3 regions of the Thioalkalivibrio sp. ALE12 genome follow, and region 2 is predicted to be linked to each of the others. Evidence: predicted binding sites of a transcription regulator. Region 2 holds the regulator's gene; each other region holds the start of a gene.

Region 1 (5,913 bases), on a different contig from region 2:
TCTGCCCCGTCCAAGCTAGTGCCCGGGACGAATAATCCCTCTGCAGCGGGACTAACACCGTTCAACTGACCGCTTGGGCCAAAGTCCAGTGTTAGCGCAGATGCCGGTGTACCAGGAGTAGCCGGGTCATCTGGATACTGAACCTCTACCAGCTCACCATCGTCTTGACGCACCGCGACATGGGCGTTCCACTCGTTCTGCCCCGTCTTCACGAAGTAGAGGTTGGCGTCCCGCGCAATGCCCAGAGAGTCATACATCGTGAGCGAGGTCGAGAAGTTGTAGGTCTCCGGATCCTCGAGATCAAAATCGTCCGGATCGGCACTCAAAGCCGGCGCATCCGAACGCAAATTGATCAGTGCCTCGAGATTCTCGGTGGCCTGGGGCGCGGCCGTATCGGTTTGCAGACGCAAGTCCCCGAGATTCGTACCACCCGCCTCGTCATAGCCCTGCAGGCGCAGGCCCTGGTTGTTCACCAGGTACCCGTCGCGGTCGACCTGGAAGGCCCCCGCCCGGCTGTACACCGTGCTGCCCTGGTCGTTCAGGACGAAGAAGCCCTCGCCGTTGATCGCCAGGTCCAGGCCGTTCTCGGTGAACTCGGTCCGTCCCTGCGAGAACTGCTGGGTGACCGCCTGCAGTCGTGTGCCGGAGCCGATGGCTGTCTGGCTGATCCCGCCGAAGCTCTGGGCGAACACATCGCCGAACTCGGCACGGGAACGTTTAAACCCCGTGGTCCCCGAGTTGGACACATTGTTACCGGTGGTCTGCAGATCGGCCTGGGCCGCGTTGAGTCCGCTCAATCCGATATTGAAGGGCATGGGGTGTTTCCTCCGTCAGGGTTCTTGTTGCGGGGCGTCAGCCGCCAATCCGCCGTACATCCGAAAAGCTGATCTCGCCCAGGCCCTGCACGGTCAGTGCCAGCCCGGAGTCACTGCCCACCGCGACGCTTTCCACGCGGGCATCCAGAAAGGTATCCACGGCCTCCGACTGGGTCCCGGAGCGGGCCGTGGCCTTGAATTCGTAGACGCCCGGTGGCGCGAAGGTGCCGTCGTCGCGCATGCCGTCCCAGGTGAACTCCTGCAGGCCGCTGCCGGCAGCGCCCATATTCATGCGGCGAATGCGCTCGCCATTCGGGCTGTACACGTCGATCTGCAGCTCTTCGGTGGCGCGCTCCAGATCGACCGCGCCGTTCACCCGCCCGTCGGGCCCCAGTTCGCCAAACTCGACGGGCACCAGTACATCCTTGCCAACCAGCGAAGCCGCCTGCAGCGTCTGGTTCTGCCCCAGGGACTGCGCCAGCTTCTCGAAGGACTTGGACAGCTGCTCGATGCCGGTCACGGTGGAGAACTGCGCCATCTGGCCGAGGAAATCACCGTTATCCATCGGCTCCATCGGGTCCTGGTTCTCCAGCTGGGTGGTCATCAGCTTGAGGAAGTCGGACTGCCCGAGGCGGTCCATCTCGCCTTCCGGCTTCTTCTCCGGGCGCGACAGGCCGAGGCGATCCAGCAATTCGGGGGAAATCTGTGTCATGGCGGGCTCCTCTAGCCTTGGCCGATCTGCAATGTGCGCTGGAGCAGCTGACGCGAGGTCTCCATCACCTCGACGTTCGCTTCGTAGTTGCGCGAGGCGGACATCATGTTGGCCATCTCCTCGACCACGCTGATCGCCGGGCGGAAGATGTAGCCCTCCTCGTTCGCCTGCGGGTGGTGTGGCTCGTAGTGGGCCTGTGGCGGGGCCTGCGACTCGGTCACGCCGGCCACCCGCACGGACGTCGCCGCACCATTGGGGTTGGCCTGATCCATCACGCTCTGGAACAGCACCTGCTTGGCGCGATACGCCTCGTCCGGGTTGGTGGCGGCGGTGTTCGCGTTGGCCAGATTCGAGGCCACGGTATTCAGGCGCACCGACTGCGCCGACAGCGCCGAAGCCGAGGTATTGAACAGACTGAACATATTGCTCACGACATCGATCTCCCGATCAGGCCCGCGTTAACGGTCGCCCCTCAGGGCTTCGCGGATGCCGGAGACCCGGCGATTGAGGAATTCCAGACTGCTCTGGTACTGGATCGCGTTCTCGGCAAAGGCGGCACGTTCCATCTGCGGATCCACCGTGTTGCCATCCAGGGACGCCTGCGAAGGGACGCGATAAAGCGCCTCGGCCTGCCCGTTCATCGCCCCGGCATTGGGGTCGATATGCGCCGCCTGGCTACGCGCCATGGGCAAGTGATTGCCGCTCCCAGCCGCGGACTCGAGCACCGCGCGAAAGTCGATATCGCGCGCCTTGTAGTTCGGGGTGTCCGCATTGGCGATGTTGGAGGCCAGCAGCTCCATGCGCTGGGCGCGCACGTTGACCGCCTGCGGCAGGATGCCCATCGCCTTGTCGAGAGAGAGACTCATCGTTTCCGTCCTGTCCGCCCGTGGCGGACCCTCGCTACCAGAACCGGGACGCAGCCATTGCGGCCCTTTGCGAGGAGACCGATGCAATCGCTATGCCAGCGACGGGAATCCGTCTCGGCTGGGGACGCCCTTAGCGGGAAACGTGGGAAGGGGGCAATTCGAGTCGCGGCCGCATTGCGCGGGCGTTTCGGACCTGGCGGCCCTGCGACGGAGGGGCGTCAGGATTTGAGCCGGAGGACCGAGCCGTAGTCGGTGCGAACCGTCTCGAAGGCCTTGGTGTACGGGCCGGCCGTCTCCGAAGCGCCAAGAAACAGATAGCCGCCCGGATTCATCTGCCGGGCAATACCGTCAAGAACCTGTCGCTTGGTCTCGCCGGAGAAATAGATCAGCACGTTGCGGCAGAACACCAGGTCGAACTTGCCCAGTGCCGCGTAGCTGTCGATCAGGTTGAGCTTCTGAAAACGACAGCGCCGCTGGACCTCGGGAACGACCTTGTGGCCGTCCGTCACGGTCTCGAAGAAGCGCGCGCGGCGGCTCTCGCTCAACCCGCGCACAATACTCAGGCCGTCGTAGACCGCCCGCCGGGCGTCATCCAGGATCTTCTCCGACAGGTCCGTCCCCAGGATGGATACCGGCACCTTGCGCGGGGGGCGGGATTCCTCCCACTCGGAGACGACCATGGAGATGCTGTAGGCCTCCTGGCCACTGGAACAGCCGGAAGACCAGACCTTGATGCTGCTTCCCTTCGCAGCCAGCTCCGGCAACAACACATGCCGGAGGATCTCGAACGGAAAGCCATCGCGAAACCACGAGGTTTCGTTGGTCGTCATCGCGTCGATCACACGGGTGCGCAGCCGCGGATTCGGGGCTTGCCGCATCGCGTGCAGGAGCTCCGGCACGCTCTTGAAGTCGAACTCGTCGAGCAGCCGGGACAGTCGGCTCGACACCAGATACTGACGGCTGTCACCCAGCACCAGGCCGCAGCAGTCCTGCAGGAAGCGGGAAAACTCCTCGTAATCGCGGGAATCGATCACCGGTTCATCCCCGAGCACAGTCCATGGTGATTAGCATCCTGATGACGAGTCCTTGACAGCGGCGCCCGCGCCACGAAACGCAGGGGGAATCCCCGGTAGCGGGTTTCAGTATACGGTGTCGCAGGCGGGACACGACACTGGGCCCTTGTCGGCCATGTGACGCCGCCCCGGCCTTGCCGGGCGGCAACCCCGTTCCCCCCGGCGGTCATTCGACCTGTTGATCCTCGCGCCCGGTCTGGTCGAGCACCGCGTTGGCCAGTTCGTCGGGGTTGAATTTCGAGAGAAACGCATCGGCCCCGGCGCGCTTGACCATGTCGGTATTGAACTCGCCGCTCAACGAGGAATGCAGCAGCACCTTCAGATCTTTCAGGGCGGGATTGTCCCGGATCCGCGCCGTCAGCGTATAGCCGTCCATGCGTGGCATCTCGATGTCCGAGATCACCAGCTCGATCTGGTCGCGAACCGGGCCCTCCCCGGCCTTCTGCTCCAGGAAGTCGAGCGCCTCCTGACCATCCTTGAAAACCTCGTATTCGAACCCGAGACCGCGAATCGCCCCCTCGATCTGCTTGCGCGCCACGACCGAGTCGTCAACGATCACGACCTTGCGCCCCCCCGCTGGCGTGGCGTCCGCTCGGATGGACTCGGAGACCTCGGTCGGCAGAGGATTGACGATCGAAAGCACCCGTTCCACGTCGATGATCTCGACCAGCTTGTTGTCGATCTCGGTGACCGCGACCAGGAAGGACTCGCGCCCCGTACCACGCGGAGGGGACTTCACGTCCTGCCAGTTCACATTCACGATCCGGTCCACGGCCGACACCCAGAACCCCTGAACCGAACGGTTGAACTCGGTGACCACCACCTTCTGGTCGCCGCTGTCGCTGGCACCGGCCGCGCTGCGCAGGCCCATGGCGCGCGCCAGATCGATAATCGGCACCGTGCCGCCCCGCAGCGTAGCCACACCGCGCACCACACTCATCGACCCCGGGATCTGGCGCAGCGGCGGCGACGGGATCACCTCGCGCACCTTGAACACGTTGATTCCGAAGGTCTGTGATCCACCCAGGTGGAACAGCAGCAGTTCCATCCGGTTCTGACCCACCAGCTGCGTTCGCTGGTTCACATCGTCAATGAATTGACTCATGGTGCTGCTCTCCTTGTCCCGCGCCCATCTGCCGCGAGCCGCTCCCGGGAGCTCAGTGTGCACCGCGCACCCCCGGGCTGTCATTTGCAATCGCCTGTATGCGCCTTCTGGCGCCGCTTCCCAGGGATAACGGCATTGAACGCCGGGCCTTGAGTCGGGCACCGCCCGGACAACTGGCATCAAACCTGCATAGCTTCGGGTCCGCGAACGGACGCGGCAGACCCGGGGTATTCCCTCGGGCGGCGAGGACCGGCATATGCATCCACATACAACCTGTACATCACGCTGCATCCCCATGGGGCTCATGGCTCTCGTGGCGTGGTTCGCGCTCTCCGTGCCGGCCCACGCCGAGATCCACCCCGTTGCGGAGATCCGCGCGGCCGCGGAACAGTTTCTGTTGCAGGAGCTGGACGCCGAACATAGCGACGACATCAATATCGAGATCGGCCAGCTCGACAACCGGCTCCGGCTGGCCTACTGCCATGACGGACTCAACGCCCGTTTCCCGCCCGGCGGCCGCCGCGACGGCAATACCGCGATCCACCTTCAGTGTGCGGGCCCGGTCACCTGGCAGCTGTATGTCCCGGCCACGGTGGAACGTTACGCTCAGGTGCTGGTGGCCAGTCGCAACCTCCCTCGCCAGCACACGCTGACCAGCGGCGATCTGCGCTTCCAGCGCATCGAGACGTCACGCCACGCGGGCAGTTATCATGAAGACAAGTCGGCCCTCATCGGTCAGCAGACCCGGCGCAGCATTCGTCCGGGCCAGATCATCGGCACACAGCACGTCACCCAGCGCGAGATCGTCAGCCGCGGCCAGCGGGTCACGATCCTTGCCGAAAACGGCTCGATCGCCATCCGCATGCAGGGCGAGGCCCTGGAAAACGGCAGCCTCGGGGACCGCATCCGGGTCAAGAACACCTCGTCCGGGCGCGTGGTCGAGGGCGAAATCCAGCCCTCCGGGCACGTCCGGGTGACACTTTGATGCCGACTCTGTGATCGGTGTTACAAAAACCACCGCCACAGGGCTACAGTTTCAGCACACGCGGCCGTAAACACTTGCAGCACAGTTACAACGACAGGACGGCACAATGGATATCAAGGGCCTCAACACGAACAGTCTGCGCCCCGACGGCCAGAGCTCCACGGTCAAGGGCCGCGAGGACTCCAGCGGCGCGCCCAACCGGGCGCAAGAGTCGGATAGCGCCGCGACCACCGGTAACGATTCGCTTACCCTGACCGGCGCCGCCCAGGCGATGAGTTCGGCCGCCAGCGCCGGCGAGAACGCCCCGTTCGACGCGGCGCGTGTGGCCGAGCTGCGCGAGGCGATCGCCAGCGGCAA
Region 2 (5,913 bases):
GCCTGACCATCGGCGAGGCGATGACCACCGGCGGCCACACCGCGCAGCCCGACTGGCTGGCGGTCACGGCACTCGAGACCATGGAGAGCCGGCGCATCAACGCCCTGCCGGTCACCGACGCCGACCAGCGCCTGGTCGGCGTGATCAACATGCACGACCTGCTGCGCGCCGGGGTGGCCTGATGAACCTGGATGCCGCGACCCTGCGCACCCGCCAGCAGGCCGTACGCCTGCTTATCCTGGACGTGGACGGCGTGCTGACCGACGGCAGCCTGTTCCTGGGCGATGGCGGCGAGCAGTACAAGGCCTTCAACAGCCGCGACGGCCACGGGATCCGCCTGGCGCTGGACGGCGGCCTCGACATCGCCATCCTGACCGGGCGCACCTCCGGGGTGGTCGAACACCGCATGCGGGACCTGGGCGTGGAGCACCTGATCCAGGGCCGCCGCGACAAGGGCGAGGCCCTGCACGAGTTGCTGCAGCGCACCGGCCATGACCCGGCGGAAGCCGCCTTCATGGGCGACGACATCGTCGATCTGCCGGCCATGCAGCGGGTCGGGCTCGGGATCGCGGTCGGGGACGCCCACCCGCTGGTATGCCGCCACGCCCAGTGGGTCACCGAGGCCCACGGCGGGCGCGGCGCCGTGCGCGAGGCCTGCGAGGGGCTGCTGGCCGCGCAGGACCGGCTGGACGCCCTGCTCGAGACCTACCTGAACGGATGAGCCGGCGGAGACGCAACCGGTACGGTCTGGCGCCGCCGTTGGTCCTGTTCACGCTGGCGTGCGCAAGCCCCGCAACCGCCGAGGTCACCCCGCCCGAGGGCGAGGTGACCCTGCAGATCGACGGATTCACGCTGCACGCCACCGGCGACGACGGTGAGCGGACCCACCGGCTGCAGGGCACCCGACTGCGCGAATTCGGCCGCGACGGGCCGCAGTGGGTGGATGACCCGGAACTCGACCTGTTCGCCGATGGCGGTATCGAATGGCGCTGGACCGCCCCGGCGGCCCTGCACCGCCCGGCTGACGAAACCCTGGACCTGGTCGGCCCCACCCACGGCGTACAACCAGCCCGCGGCGAACGCGTGCAGACGGTCATCGACTCGCGGGATGTACGTATCGCCACAGACACCATGGTCGCCACCTCGGACGCCCTCTCCACCCTGAACCAGCCCGGGCTGTTCCAGCGCGGCACCGGCCTGCGCGTGGACTCGCGAGCGGATACCATAGAGCTGTTCCATGACGTGTACTCGCTCTACAGCGAGGCGAGCGAGGAGGACCCCGCGCATGACCCCGATCCCGAATAGCCGCCGCCTGCCGGGCCTGCTTGCGGCGGCCGGCCTCCTCTCCGCCCTGCTGGCGACGCCGGCCCTGGGCCAGCAGGGATCGGGACCCTCGCTGCCGGTGGAGATCACCGCCGACCGCGCGGAGATGGACGAACGCCAGGGCCTGGGCACCTACACCGGGGACGTGATCGTGATCCGCGGCGACATGACGCTGGAGGCCGACACGGTCTACGTGCGCACCCGGGATCGTCGCCCCTACGAGATGGAGGCCCACGGCGAGCCGGCCCGCCTGGAATCCCCCGACCCCGAGACCGGCGAGATGCGCATCGCCACCGCGCTGCGCATCGACTACCTGCTGAACGAGGACCGCATGATCCTCACCGACCAGGCCCATGTGATCACCACCCGCGAAGAGGCGCGCGGCAAGCGCATCACCTACGACCTGACCACCGACGTGATCGAGGCCGAACGCGGCGAGGGCGACAGCGAACGCGTACGCATCACCATCCAGCCACGCGACGACGAATGAACGCACCCGCCACCAGCCCGGCGCCGGCACCCGCCGAGGCCCGTGATCGCCTGATCGGGCGCGAACTGACCAAGCGCTACGGCCAGCGCACCGTGCTCGACCAGGTGGATGTCGACCTCGCACCCGGTGAAGTGGTCGGCCTGCTGGGTCCCAACGGCGCCGGCAAGACCACCTGCTTCTACAGCCTGGTCGGGCTGATCCGTCCCAACGCCGGGCGCATCACCCTGGGCGGGCACGACATCACCCGCGCGCCCATCCACGTGCGCGCCCGCGCCGGTCTCGGCTACCTGCCCCAGGAGGCCTCGATCTTTCGCCGCCTGAGCGTGTGGGACAACCTGCAGGCCGTGCTGGAACTGCGCCCCGGCCTGGACCGCCACGAACGCCGGCGTATCGGCGACGCGCTGATCGAGGAGTTTCAGCTCGAGACCGTGCGCCACAGCCCCGGGATCGCGCTGTCCGGCGGCGAACGTCGGCGCGCCGAGATTGCGCGGGCCCTGGCCGGTGACCCGCAATTCATCTGCCTGGACGAGCCCTTTGCCGGGGTGGACCCGATCTCGGTGGGCGATATCCAGGATGTAATTCGCCACCTTGCAGCGCGCGGCATCGGGGTTCTGATCTCCGATCACAACGTGCGCGAAACCCTCGGGATCTGCCACAGGGCCTATATTCTGAGCGAGGGGCGCCTGCTGGCCGCCGGGACACCCGACGAGCTACTGGCCGATCCCCAGGTGCGCCGGGTCTATCTCGGCGAGAATTTCCGCCTGTGATTCCGGCACGCGCACAACCCGCGCCGGTGCACAAACCACGAGGCAGCATTTAAGATCGCTCTTATGGTCACCCGCGACCCGCACAGCCAATGCTGAAACCCGGCCTGAATCTTCAGCTGGGTCAAACGCTCACCATGACCCCGCAACTGCAGCAGGCCATTCGCCTGTTGCAGCTGTCCACGCTCGAACTACAGGTGGAGATCCAGCAGGCGCTGGAGAGCAACCCCATGCTGGAACAGGTGGAGGACGAGGACGACATGGGCGGGGCCGAGCGCCTGGACGCGGAGGGCGAGGTGGTGGAAGGCGACCGCATGGAGGCCACTACCACTAGCGATGACGTGATTCCCGAGGAGCTCACCACCGACAGCCGCTGGGACGACATCTACGAACCGCCGCCCGCCCCCAAGGGCGTGGATGACCGCGACCCGCTGGAAAACACCAGCGACGACGACGGCGAGGGCCTGCAGGACCACCTGCTGTGGCAGCTGCACCTGAGCCACCTGACTCCGCGCGACCAGCGCATCGGCGCGGCCCTGATCGACGCGATCAGCCCCGACGGCTATCTCGAAGGCGACCTCGAGACGCTGGCCGAGACCATCAGCCGCGGCGAGGAAGAGCCCGTCGGCGTGGATGAGGTCGAGGCAGTCCTGCACTGGATCCAGCAGTGCGACCCCCTGGGCGTGGGCGCGCGCGATCTGCGCGAATGCCTGGAGATTCAGCTGCGCGAACTGGCCCCGGACGCCCCCGCCCGCGAGGCCGCCCGGGCGATCCTGGAACACGGCATGGACAGCCTGGGCAAGCGCGATTATAAAGCCCTGCAACGCCAGTCGGGTGTGCGCGACCCGGACGAACTGGCGCGCGCCCTGGACCTGATCCGCACCCTGAACCCGCGACCGGGCGCGCAGATCAGTGCCGCCACCTCCGAATACGTGGTGCCCGATGTCTACGTGCGCCACACCCCGGAGGGCTGGCGCGTGGAGCTGAACCCGGAGATCGCGCCACGCATCCGTATCAACGACCTCTACGCCGGCATGGTGCGCCAGGTATCGGATGCCCGCGACAGTGCCTTCATGCGCGACCAGCTGCAGGAGGCGCGCTGGTTCCTGAAGAGCCTGCACAGCCGCAACGACACCCTGCTCCGCGTTGCCGAGGCGATTGTCCATCGCCAGCAAGGCTTCCTGGAACATGGCGAGGTCGCGATGCAGCCATTGATCCTGCGCGATATCGCCGAGATCCTGGAGATGCACGAATCGACCATCTCCCGGGTGACCACCCAGAAATACATGCACACCCCGCGCGGAGTCTTCGAGTTCAAGTATTTCTTCTCCAGCCACGTCGGCACCAACGACGGTGGCGAGTGTTCCGCCACCGCCATCCGTGCCATGATTCGCGAATTGATCGACGACGAACCCGCGAACAAGCCGCTCAGCGATGCCCGGCTCGCCCAGATCCTGGCGGACCGGGGCATCAATGTGGCGCGTCGCACCGTGGCCAAGTACCGCGAGGCGATGCACATCCCTTCATCCAGCGAACGCCGGCAGATGGCCTCCATGCCCACCGGCCACAAGTAACCAAGGAGTCCCGACCATGCAGATCAACCTGACCGGCCACCATGTGGACCTCACCGACGCCCTGCGCGACTACGTCAACGAGAAGTTCGCGAAGCTGGAACGCCACTTCGACAAGGTCATCGACGTGCACGTCGTGCTGACCCATGAGAAGACCCAGAACCAGTTCAACAAGGCCGAGGCGAATCTCCAGGTCAGCGGCAATCACATCCACGCCGAGGCCTCCCACGAGGACATGTACGCCGCCATCGACGCGCTGATCGACAAGGTCGACCGCCAGCTGATCAAGCACAAGGAAAAGGTCAAGGATCATCACCGGGCCGAGGGCGCCCAGCGCAATCGCGAGCAGGCCTCCTGACCCATGTCCATTGCCGAGTTGATCACCGCCGAGCGCATCCGCCTGGAGCCGGAATGCTCCAGTCAGAAGCGGGCCCTGGAGGCCCTGTCGGAACTCCTCGCCGGCGGCGGTGATGCCGGCGGACCGGGCAGCACCGCGATCTTCGAGGCCCTGTCCGCGCGCGAAAAGCTGGGCTCCACCGGCCTGGGCCATGGGGTTGCGATCCCCCATGGCCGCCTGGCCGATCTCGAGGCTCCGCGCGTGGCCGTCCTGCGCCTGGAGAGCGGCGTCGACTTCGACGCCATGGACCACGAGCCGGTCGATATCCTGATCGCCCTGCTGGTCCCGGAGGCCGCCACCAGCGATCACCTCGACCTGCTGGCCCAGCTGGCGCGCGGGCTTTCGCAACCGGACACCATTGCCGCCCTGCGCCGGGCCGGCGATGCCGCCAGCCTGGAACAGGAACTCGTCCGCCGCTTCCGCGAGGGCTGATCCCGTGCGCCCCGCACCCTGCCACGCCACCGATCCCCGCCGGCCCTGCTCATGAACGAGGCACTGGGCGAAGGCGGGATTGCCCGCGACATCAACGTGGAGAGCCTGATCCAGGCTATGGGCAACCGCCTGGATCTGCGCTTCGTGCATGGCGAGCACGCCGCCCCCGACCGCAAGCTGGTCGGCGAGGACGGGGATGACCTGCCTCTGGCCGGCCACCTCAACCTGATCCGACCCAACCGCATCCAGGTCATCGGGGACTTCGAGGCCCGCTACATCGCCGGCCTCAGCGACGACCAGCGCAACGACCTGATCCTGGAGATGGCCCGCACCGGCACCACCGCGGTGATCTTCGCCGAGGACACCTGCCCGTTCTCGGAGATGCCCCATGCCCCGCAGGAGGCGCTGCCGCTGATCCTGTGCTCCAGCACCAGCAGCCACGAGATCATCGCGCTGCTGCGCTACTTCCTGCAGCAGCGTCTGGCGCACTTCGAGGTGCGCCATGGCGTGTTCATGGAGATCCTCGGCATCGGCGTCCTGATCAGCGGGGCCTCCAGCGTCGGCAAGAGCGAGGTGGCGCTGGAGCTGATCTCGCGCGGGCACCGCCTGATCGCCGACGATGCCCCCGAGTTCGCGCGCATCGCCCCCGACATCGTGCGCGGTCACTGCCCGGCCCTGCTCCAGGACCTGCTCGAGGTACGCGGCCTGGGGGTGCTGAACATCCGCGCGATGTACGGCGACTCCGCAATCAAGGGCGGCAAGTACCTGCGGCTGATTATCGACCTGCGCGATCACGGCGAGCCCTCTCCGGTCCCCGACGACCGGCTGAACGGGCGCCGCGGCGAGATCGACATCCTCGGCCTGCGGATTCCGCTGATCAGCCTCCCGGTGGCGCCGGGTCGCAACATCGCGGTGATGATCGAGGCCGCCGTGCGC
Region 3 (5,913 bases), on a different contig from region 2:
TGCGGTCGCTCTCGTTCGCATGCTGATCGAAGGCGGCGAACAGGGAGTCGCGGTCGGCATGCTCGAAGTTGTAGGTGGACTGCTCCACCTCGTTCTGGTGGTAGACGTCACCGTAGGTCACCGGGCGGCCGTCCGGGCCGACGGTCCAGACCAGGTCGAACACACTCTCCACCCCCTGCAGGTACATCGCCAGGCGCTCCAGCCCGTAGGTGATCTCGCCGGAGACCGGGTGGCAGTCCAGCCCGCCCACCTGCTGGAAGTAGGTGAACTGGGTGACCTCCATGCCGTTCAGCCAGACCTCCCAGCCCAGGCCCCAGGCGCCGAGGGTCGGGGATTCCCAGTTGTCCTCGACGAAGCGGATGTCGTGGGTCAGCGGATCGAAACCCAGCGCCTCCAGCGAACCGAGATAGAGGTCCTGGATGTCCGGCGGCGACGGCTTCAGCAGCACCTGGAACTGGTAGTAGTGCTGCAGGCGGTTGGGGTTGTCGCCATAGCGACCGTCGGTGGGGCGGCGGCTGGGCTGCACGTAGGCCGCGCGCCACGGCTCCGGCCCGATCGAACGCAGGAAGGTCGCCGGATGGAAGGTGCCGGCCCCCATCTCCATGTCGTAGGGCTGCAGGACCACGCAGCCGTGGTCGTTCCAGTAGTCCTGCAAGCGACGGATCAGGTCCTGGAAGGTGGGGCTGCTGCTGGACGGGGTGCGTTCGTGCGCCATGCGGGATCCCGGGTCAGGGCAAAGCGGACAGTATATCGGCCCGGCTTCGGCCGCGGCCACCGTCAGGGTCAGCGCGAAACACGGAGACGCCCGCGCGAGTCGGCGCTTTCCCTGTGGCGGCAGACGGTTTTGCGCCAGCCGGGAAGGCGCCCATACTGGAGGCTTGATCCGGTTCGGGAGAACCGCCCTGAGCGAGCCCCACGCCAATTCGGAGCCGACGGTGACCGCGGAGAACGGTCAGCGCTACCGCGACACCCGCCGAGTGACGCTGGTGGGCGCGACCGTGAACAGCTTTCTGGCCGTCGCGCAGCTACTTAGCGGCTGGCTTCTGAACTCGCAGGCGCTGGTCGCGGACGGCGTGCATACGCTGTCGGACCTCATCACCGACGGTGTCGTGCTGTTCGCGGCGCGCAAGGCCGCGGCGTCCCCCGACCAGGACCACCCGTACGGCCATGCCCGCATCGAGACCCTGGCGACGGTGATCGTCGGGGTCTTTCTGGCCCTTGCGGGCCTGGGGATCGCCTGGGCGGCGGGCAGCCGGCTGGTCGAGCCCGAGGCTATGACCGGCCCCGCGAATATGGCGATCTTTTTTGCCGCGCTGACCCTGGTCGCAAAGGAGGGCCTGTACCAGTACACCCACCGGGTGGCGAAGCGCCTGCGTTCGCGGATGCTGGATGCCAATGCCTGGCACCACCGAACGGATGCGATCTCGTCGCTGTTTGTGCTGGTCGGCGTGGGCGCGGCGGTCGCCGGCTTCCCGTGGGCGGATGCGCTGGCCGCGCTGATCGTCGCCCTGTTCATCCTGCACATCGCCGGGCGCCTGATCGTGCGCGCCGCGGCGGAGCTGATCGACACCGCTCTGGAGCCGGAAAAGGTGGATCGCATTCACCGCACCATCCTGGACGTGCCCGGGGTGAAGGATGCGCACATGCTGCGCACCCGCCGCCACGGCAGCGACGTGGTGGCCGATGTGCACATCCAGGTCGCGCCGATGATCTCGGTCTCCGAGGGGCATCGGATCGCCGATGCGGTGTTCCATTCGGTGACCGACGAGCATGACCGGGTCAACGACATCACGGTGCACGTAGACCCGGAGAATGACGCGGAGCAGGCGCGCAGCTCGACGCTGCCGTTGCGGCCGGTGCTGGTGGAGGCCCTGCGCGAGGCCTGGGCCGACACCCCGGAGCTGGACGCGGTGGAGCACCTGTCCCTGCACTACCTGGGCGGCCGGGTGCACATGACGCTGACCTTGCGCCTTGACGGGGCAACCGCGGCTCCGGACCTGGAGGCGCGGGCCCGGGCCCTGGCCGACCGGCTGCACGCCCACCCGCAGGTGGGCGACATGCTGGGCGAGGTCACGCTACTCTATCGTCCGTGCACTCATTAGGTGCGGCACACCCCATCAAGCACCATCTTTGTGCATATACGGCACCATGATGGTGCAGAAGGGAGGCGGCGCGGCACCCGGGGTGCCCGTTTTTCGCGCGCCCGGGCCGAATCGGGCCGGATGGCATGATGCCTGCATAATGACCCACGAAGCCGTGCAGGGGCCAACAGGCCGGCCGGCCAAAATCGAAGACTCAAGTGAAGACCAAGGAGACCCCCATGTCCGCAGCCGACGTGCTGAACCAGATCAAGGAAAAGGAAGTGCGCTTTGTCGACTTCCGCTTTACCGACTCCAAGGGCAAGGAACAGCATGTGACCATGCCGGCCCACGACATCGACGAAGAGACCTTCGAGGAAGGCAAGATGTTCGACGGCTCCTCGATCTCCGGCTGGAAGGGGATCAACGAGTCCGACATGATCCTGATGCCGGACGCCGAGTCGGCCGTGATCGACCCGTTCTTCGAAGACATGACCATGAACATCCGCTGCGACGTGGTCGAGCCGGCCACCATGCAGGGCTACGACCGCTGCCCGCGCTCCCTGGCGCGCCGCGCCGAGGCCTACCTGCAGAGCACCGGCATCGCCGACACCGCGCTGTTCGGTCCGGAGAACGAGTTCTTCATCTTTGACGACGTGAAGTGGGGTACCAGCCTGTCCGGTTCCTACTGCCGCGTGGACTCCCAGGAGGCGTCCTGGAACTCCGAGCGCGTCTACGAGGACGGCAACATCGGGCACCGCCCAGGCGTGAAGGGCGGCTACTTCCCGGTCCCGCCGGTCGACAGCCTGCACGACATCCGCTCCACCATGTGCGAAGTGATGACCGAGATGGGTCTGGAGACCGAGGTGCACCACCACGAGGTGGCCACCGCCGGCCAGTGCGAGATCGGCGTGGGCCCGGCGACCCTGACGCAGAAGGCCGACGAGGTGCAGATCCTGAAGTACGTGGTGCAGAACGTGGCCCACATCCACGGCAAGACCGCGACCTTCATGCCCAAGCCGATCGTCGGCGACAACGGCTCCGGCATGCACGTGCACCAGTCGCTGTCCAAGGACGGCAAGAACCTGTTCTCCGGCGACCTCTACGGCGGCCTGTCCGAGACCGCGCTGTACTACATCGGCGGCATCATCAAGCACGCCCGCGCGCTGAACGCCTTCACCAACCCGTCCACCAACAGCTACAAGCGTCTGGTGCCGGGCTTCGAGGCGCCGGTGATGCTGGCCTACTCCGCCCGCAACCGCTCGGCCTCGCTGCGCATCCCGTTCGTGATGAACCCGAAGGCGCGCCGGATCGAGCTGCGCTTCCCGGACTCCACCGCCAACCCGTATCTCGCATTCGCCGCGATGCTGATGGCCGGCCTGGACGGCATCCAGAACAAGATCCACCCCGGCGACGCGATGGACAAGAACCTCTACGACCTGCCGCCGGAAGAGGAAAAGGGCATCCCGCAGGTCTGCCATTCGCTGGACCAGGCGCTGGAAGCCCTGAACCAGGACCGCGAGTTCCTGACCCAGGGTGGCGTGTTCACCGACGACATGATCGATGCCTACATCGACCTGAAGATGGAAGACGTCACGCAGATGCGCATGACCACCCATCCGATCGAGTTCGACATGTACTACAGCCTGTAAGGCGTCCGCTTCCGGCCCCTCGGGGCCGCGAGGCCATCCGCCGCCGCGCCCTCCGGGGCCGGCGGCTTTTTTGTGTCTGGGGGGTTCCACGGGGACCGGCGGGCCAAGCCCCGTTCGTCATCACCGCCGGCGATGCCGGATCGGGCATTTCGGGCAGCACAAATGAAAGGCCCCGCGGATGGTCGATCCGCGGGGCCTTCTCGTGTGGCACCGGAAGGACTCTCCCGGGCCTCTGACCGTTCATCGGCAATCAGGCGTGCCAGCCGAACTCCTCGGCCTTCTGCTGTGCCAGCGCCGGGATGTCGGTGGCCACGAACTTCTCGTACAGCACCTGCACCCCGATCATGTGGTTGATCACCGCGTCCAGCTGGACCTGGGTCGCGGCCGGGGTGGCCTCGGACTCGTGCAGCTCGAACACTTGGCGCACGCCCTCCGGATCCAGCAGACCGGCCTCCTCGACCTTCTCCGGCGCGAGGTAGCGATCGGCCAGGGCCTTCATCGCCGCCCACTTGACCGGATCGGTATGCGCCGGCGGGGCCATGAACGCGAACTTCTCGCGCTCGTAGAGCACCTTCGGCAGCAGGCCCTTCATCGATTCGCGCAGCACGTACTTCTCGGTCGGGCCCTTGATGCGCATGGTCGGCGGCAGGTGGGCGGCGAACTCGGCCAGGTGGTGATCGAGGAACGGCGGGCGCGCCTCCATCGAGTTGGCCATGTCCATGCGGTCGCCGCCCCAGGTCAGGATCTGGCCTTCCAGCATGGTCTTGATCCAGACGTACTGGGCCTTGTCCAGCGGGTGCCGGCCTTCCAGCATGTCGTTGTCCAGGGCATCGGCGATCGCCTTGCCCGGCTGGTAGCCCTGCATGCGCTCGCGGCGCTTCGGATGCAGCAGGCCCGGCACGTGGTCAGACGCGGCCAGCCACGGCTGCAGGCAGGACGGGGTGAAGCCCATCATTCGGGTGAACTCGGGGTCATCCACCTCGTCCTCGGCCAGCATCGCGCCGGAGACCAGCTCGTTGGACTCGTTCAGCATCTGCTGCCAGGCCTGACGATCGGCCTCCGGCAGGGTATCCAGCCCGTGCAGGAACATGTCGCGGCGGAACGCCGGGTAGCCGCCGAACAGCTCGTCCGAGCCCTCGCCGGTGACCACCACCTTGTAGCCGGCCTTGTTCACGTGGCGGCTCATCAGGAGCTTGGCCACGCCGAGGGTGTTGTAGATGGTGCGCTCGGCGTGCCACAGCGCCTCTTCGAAGTTGTCGTAGAGGTGGTCGGCGTTCAGGGTCATGATGTCCTGATCGGCGCCGACACTCTCGGCCATCTCGCGGGCGATCGCGGTCTCGTCGTAGTCGTCGTTGTCGAAGCCGATGGTGAAGGCCTTGACCGGCGACTGCTGGCTGGCCGAGGCCAGCCCCAGGGTGATGCAGGAGTCGATCCCGCCGGAGAGGTAGCAGGCCACCGGCACGTCGGCCTCCAGGCGCAGCTGGACGGCCTCCATCAGCTTCTCGCGCACGCCCTCGATCCAGTAGTTCTCGTCGGTCTCGCTCTCGGGCGGGCGCTCGGAGGCCAGCGGGAAGTCCATGTCCCAGTACTTCTCCTGGCGGATCTTCAGCTTGCCGTGGGCGCGCTCGACGATGACCATGTGGCCCGGCTTGACCTGCTGGATGCCCTCGAAGGCGGTGGTGCCGGGCACCATGGTCTGCATCAGCTGGTGGTACAGGCCATCATCGGAGAACTGGCGCGGCACATCGGGGTTGGCGAACAGCACCTTCAGTTCGGAGCCGAACACGAAACTGCCGTTGGCCTCGGTGAAGTACAGCGGCTTGATGCCGAAGCGGTCGCGGATCAGGATCAGCCGGTCGTGCTTGCGGTCATACAGCGAGATCGCGAACTCCCCGCGAAAGTGCTTCACCGCGTCCTCCAGCCCCTCGCGCTGGTACAGGTGCATCACCATCTCGGAATCGCTCTTGGTGCGGAACTTCACCCCGCGCGAGGTGAGATCGGTGCGGATGCGCTTGTAGTCGTACAGCTCGCCGTTAACCGCGGTCATAATCTCGCCGTTGGTCATGCAGAACGGCTGGCGCCCGCGGTTCTCGTCGAGGTCGATGATCGACAACCGCGCGTGGGAGAATCCCACACCACGGTCGTCCTGCGTCTTGTAGCCAAAGCCGTCAGGACCGCGGTGA

The links. Region 2 encodes sigma-54, which starts transcription at its own class of promoters, with help from an activator protein. Its sites were predicted from a motif close to TGGCANGNTNCNTGCTT; they were not measured.
Region 1: the regulator sigma-54 is predicted to act here: its motif matches at 2,475-2,491, upstream of flgB (flagellar basal body rod protein FlgB).
Region 3: the regulator sigma-54 is predicted to act here: its motif matches at 2,224-2,240, upstream of glnA (glutamate--ammonia ligase).

What each region holds. Positions count from the first base shown of each region.
Region 1 is NZ_KB905911.1:68,709-74,621, reverse strand. Features, by position in the region: gene flgE (flagellar hook protein FlgE) at 1-815, opposite strand, end outside; gene F614_RS0110945 (flagellar hook assembly protein FlgD) at 853-1,527, opposite strand; gene flgC (flagellar basal body rod protein FlgC) at 1,539-1,958, opposite strand; gene flgB (flagellar basal body rod protein FlgB) at 1,986-2,393, opposite strand; gene F614_RS0110930 (protein-glutamate O-methyltransferase CheR) at 2,612-3,427, opposite strand; gene F614_RS0110925 (chemotaxis protein CheV) at 3,633-4,571, opposite strand; gene flgA (flagellar basal body P-ring formation chaperone FlgA) at 4,867-5,556, shown strand; gene flgM (flagellar biosynthesis anti-sigma factor FlgM) at 5,663-5,913, shown strand, end outside.
Region 2 is NZ_KB905909.1:32,888-38,800, reverse strand. Features, by position in the region: gene F614_RS0108945 (KpsF/GutQ family sugar-phosphate isomerase) at 1-182, shown strand, start outside; gene F614_RS0108940 (HAD family hydrolase) at 182-721, shown strand; gene lptC (LPS export ABC transporter periplasmic protein LptC) at 760-1,305, shown strand; gene lptA (lipopolysaccharide transport periplasmic protein LptA) at 1,286-1,813, shown strand; gene lptB (LPS export ABC transporter ATP-binding protein) at 1,810-2,580, shown strand; gene F614_RS0108920 (RNA polymerase factor sigma-54) at 2,670-4,151, shown strand; gene hpf (ribosome hibernation-promoting factor, HPF/YfiA family) at 4,168-4,506, shown strand; gene F614_RS0108910 (PTS sugar transporter subunit IIA) at 4,510-4,977, shown strand; gene hprK (HPr(Ser) kinase/phosphatase) at 5,029-5,913, shown strand, end outside.
Region 3 is NZ_KB905912.1:54,002-59,914, forward strand. Features, by position in the region: gene glyQ (glycine--tRNA ligase subunit alpha) at 1-715, opposite strand, end outside; gene F614_RS0111425 (cation diffusion facilitator family transporter) at 879-2,102, shown strand; gene glnA (glutamate--ammonia ligase) at 2,321-3,730, shown strand; gene asnB (asparagine synthase (glutamine-hydrolyzing)) at 3,981-5,913, opposite strand, start outside.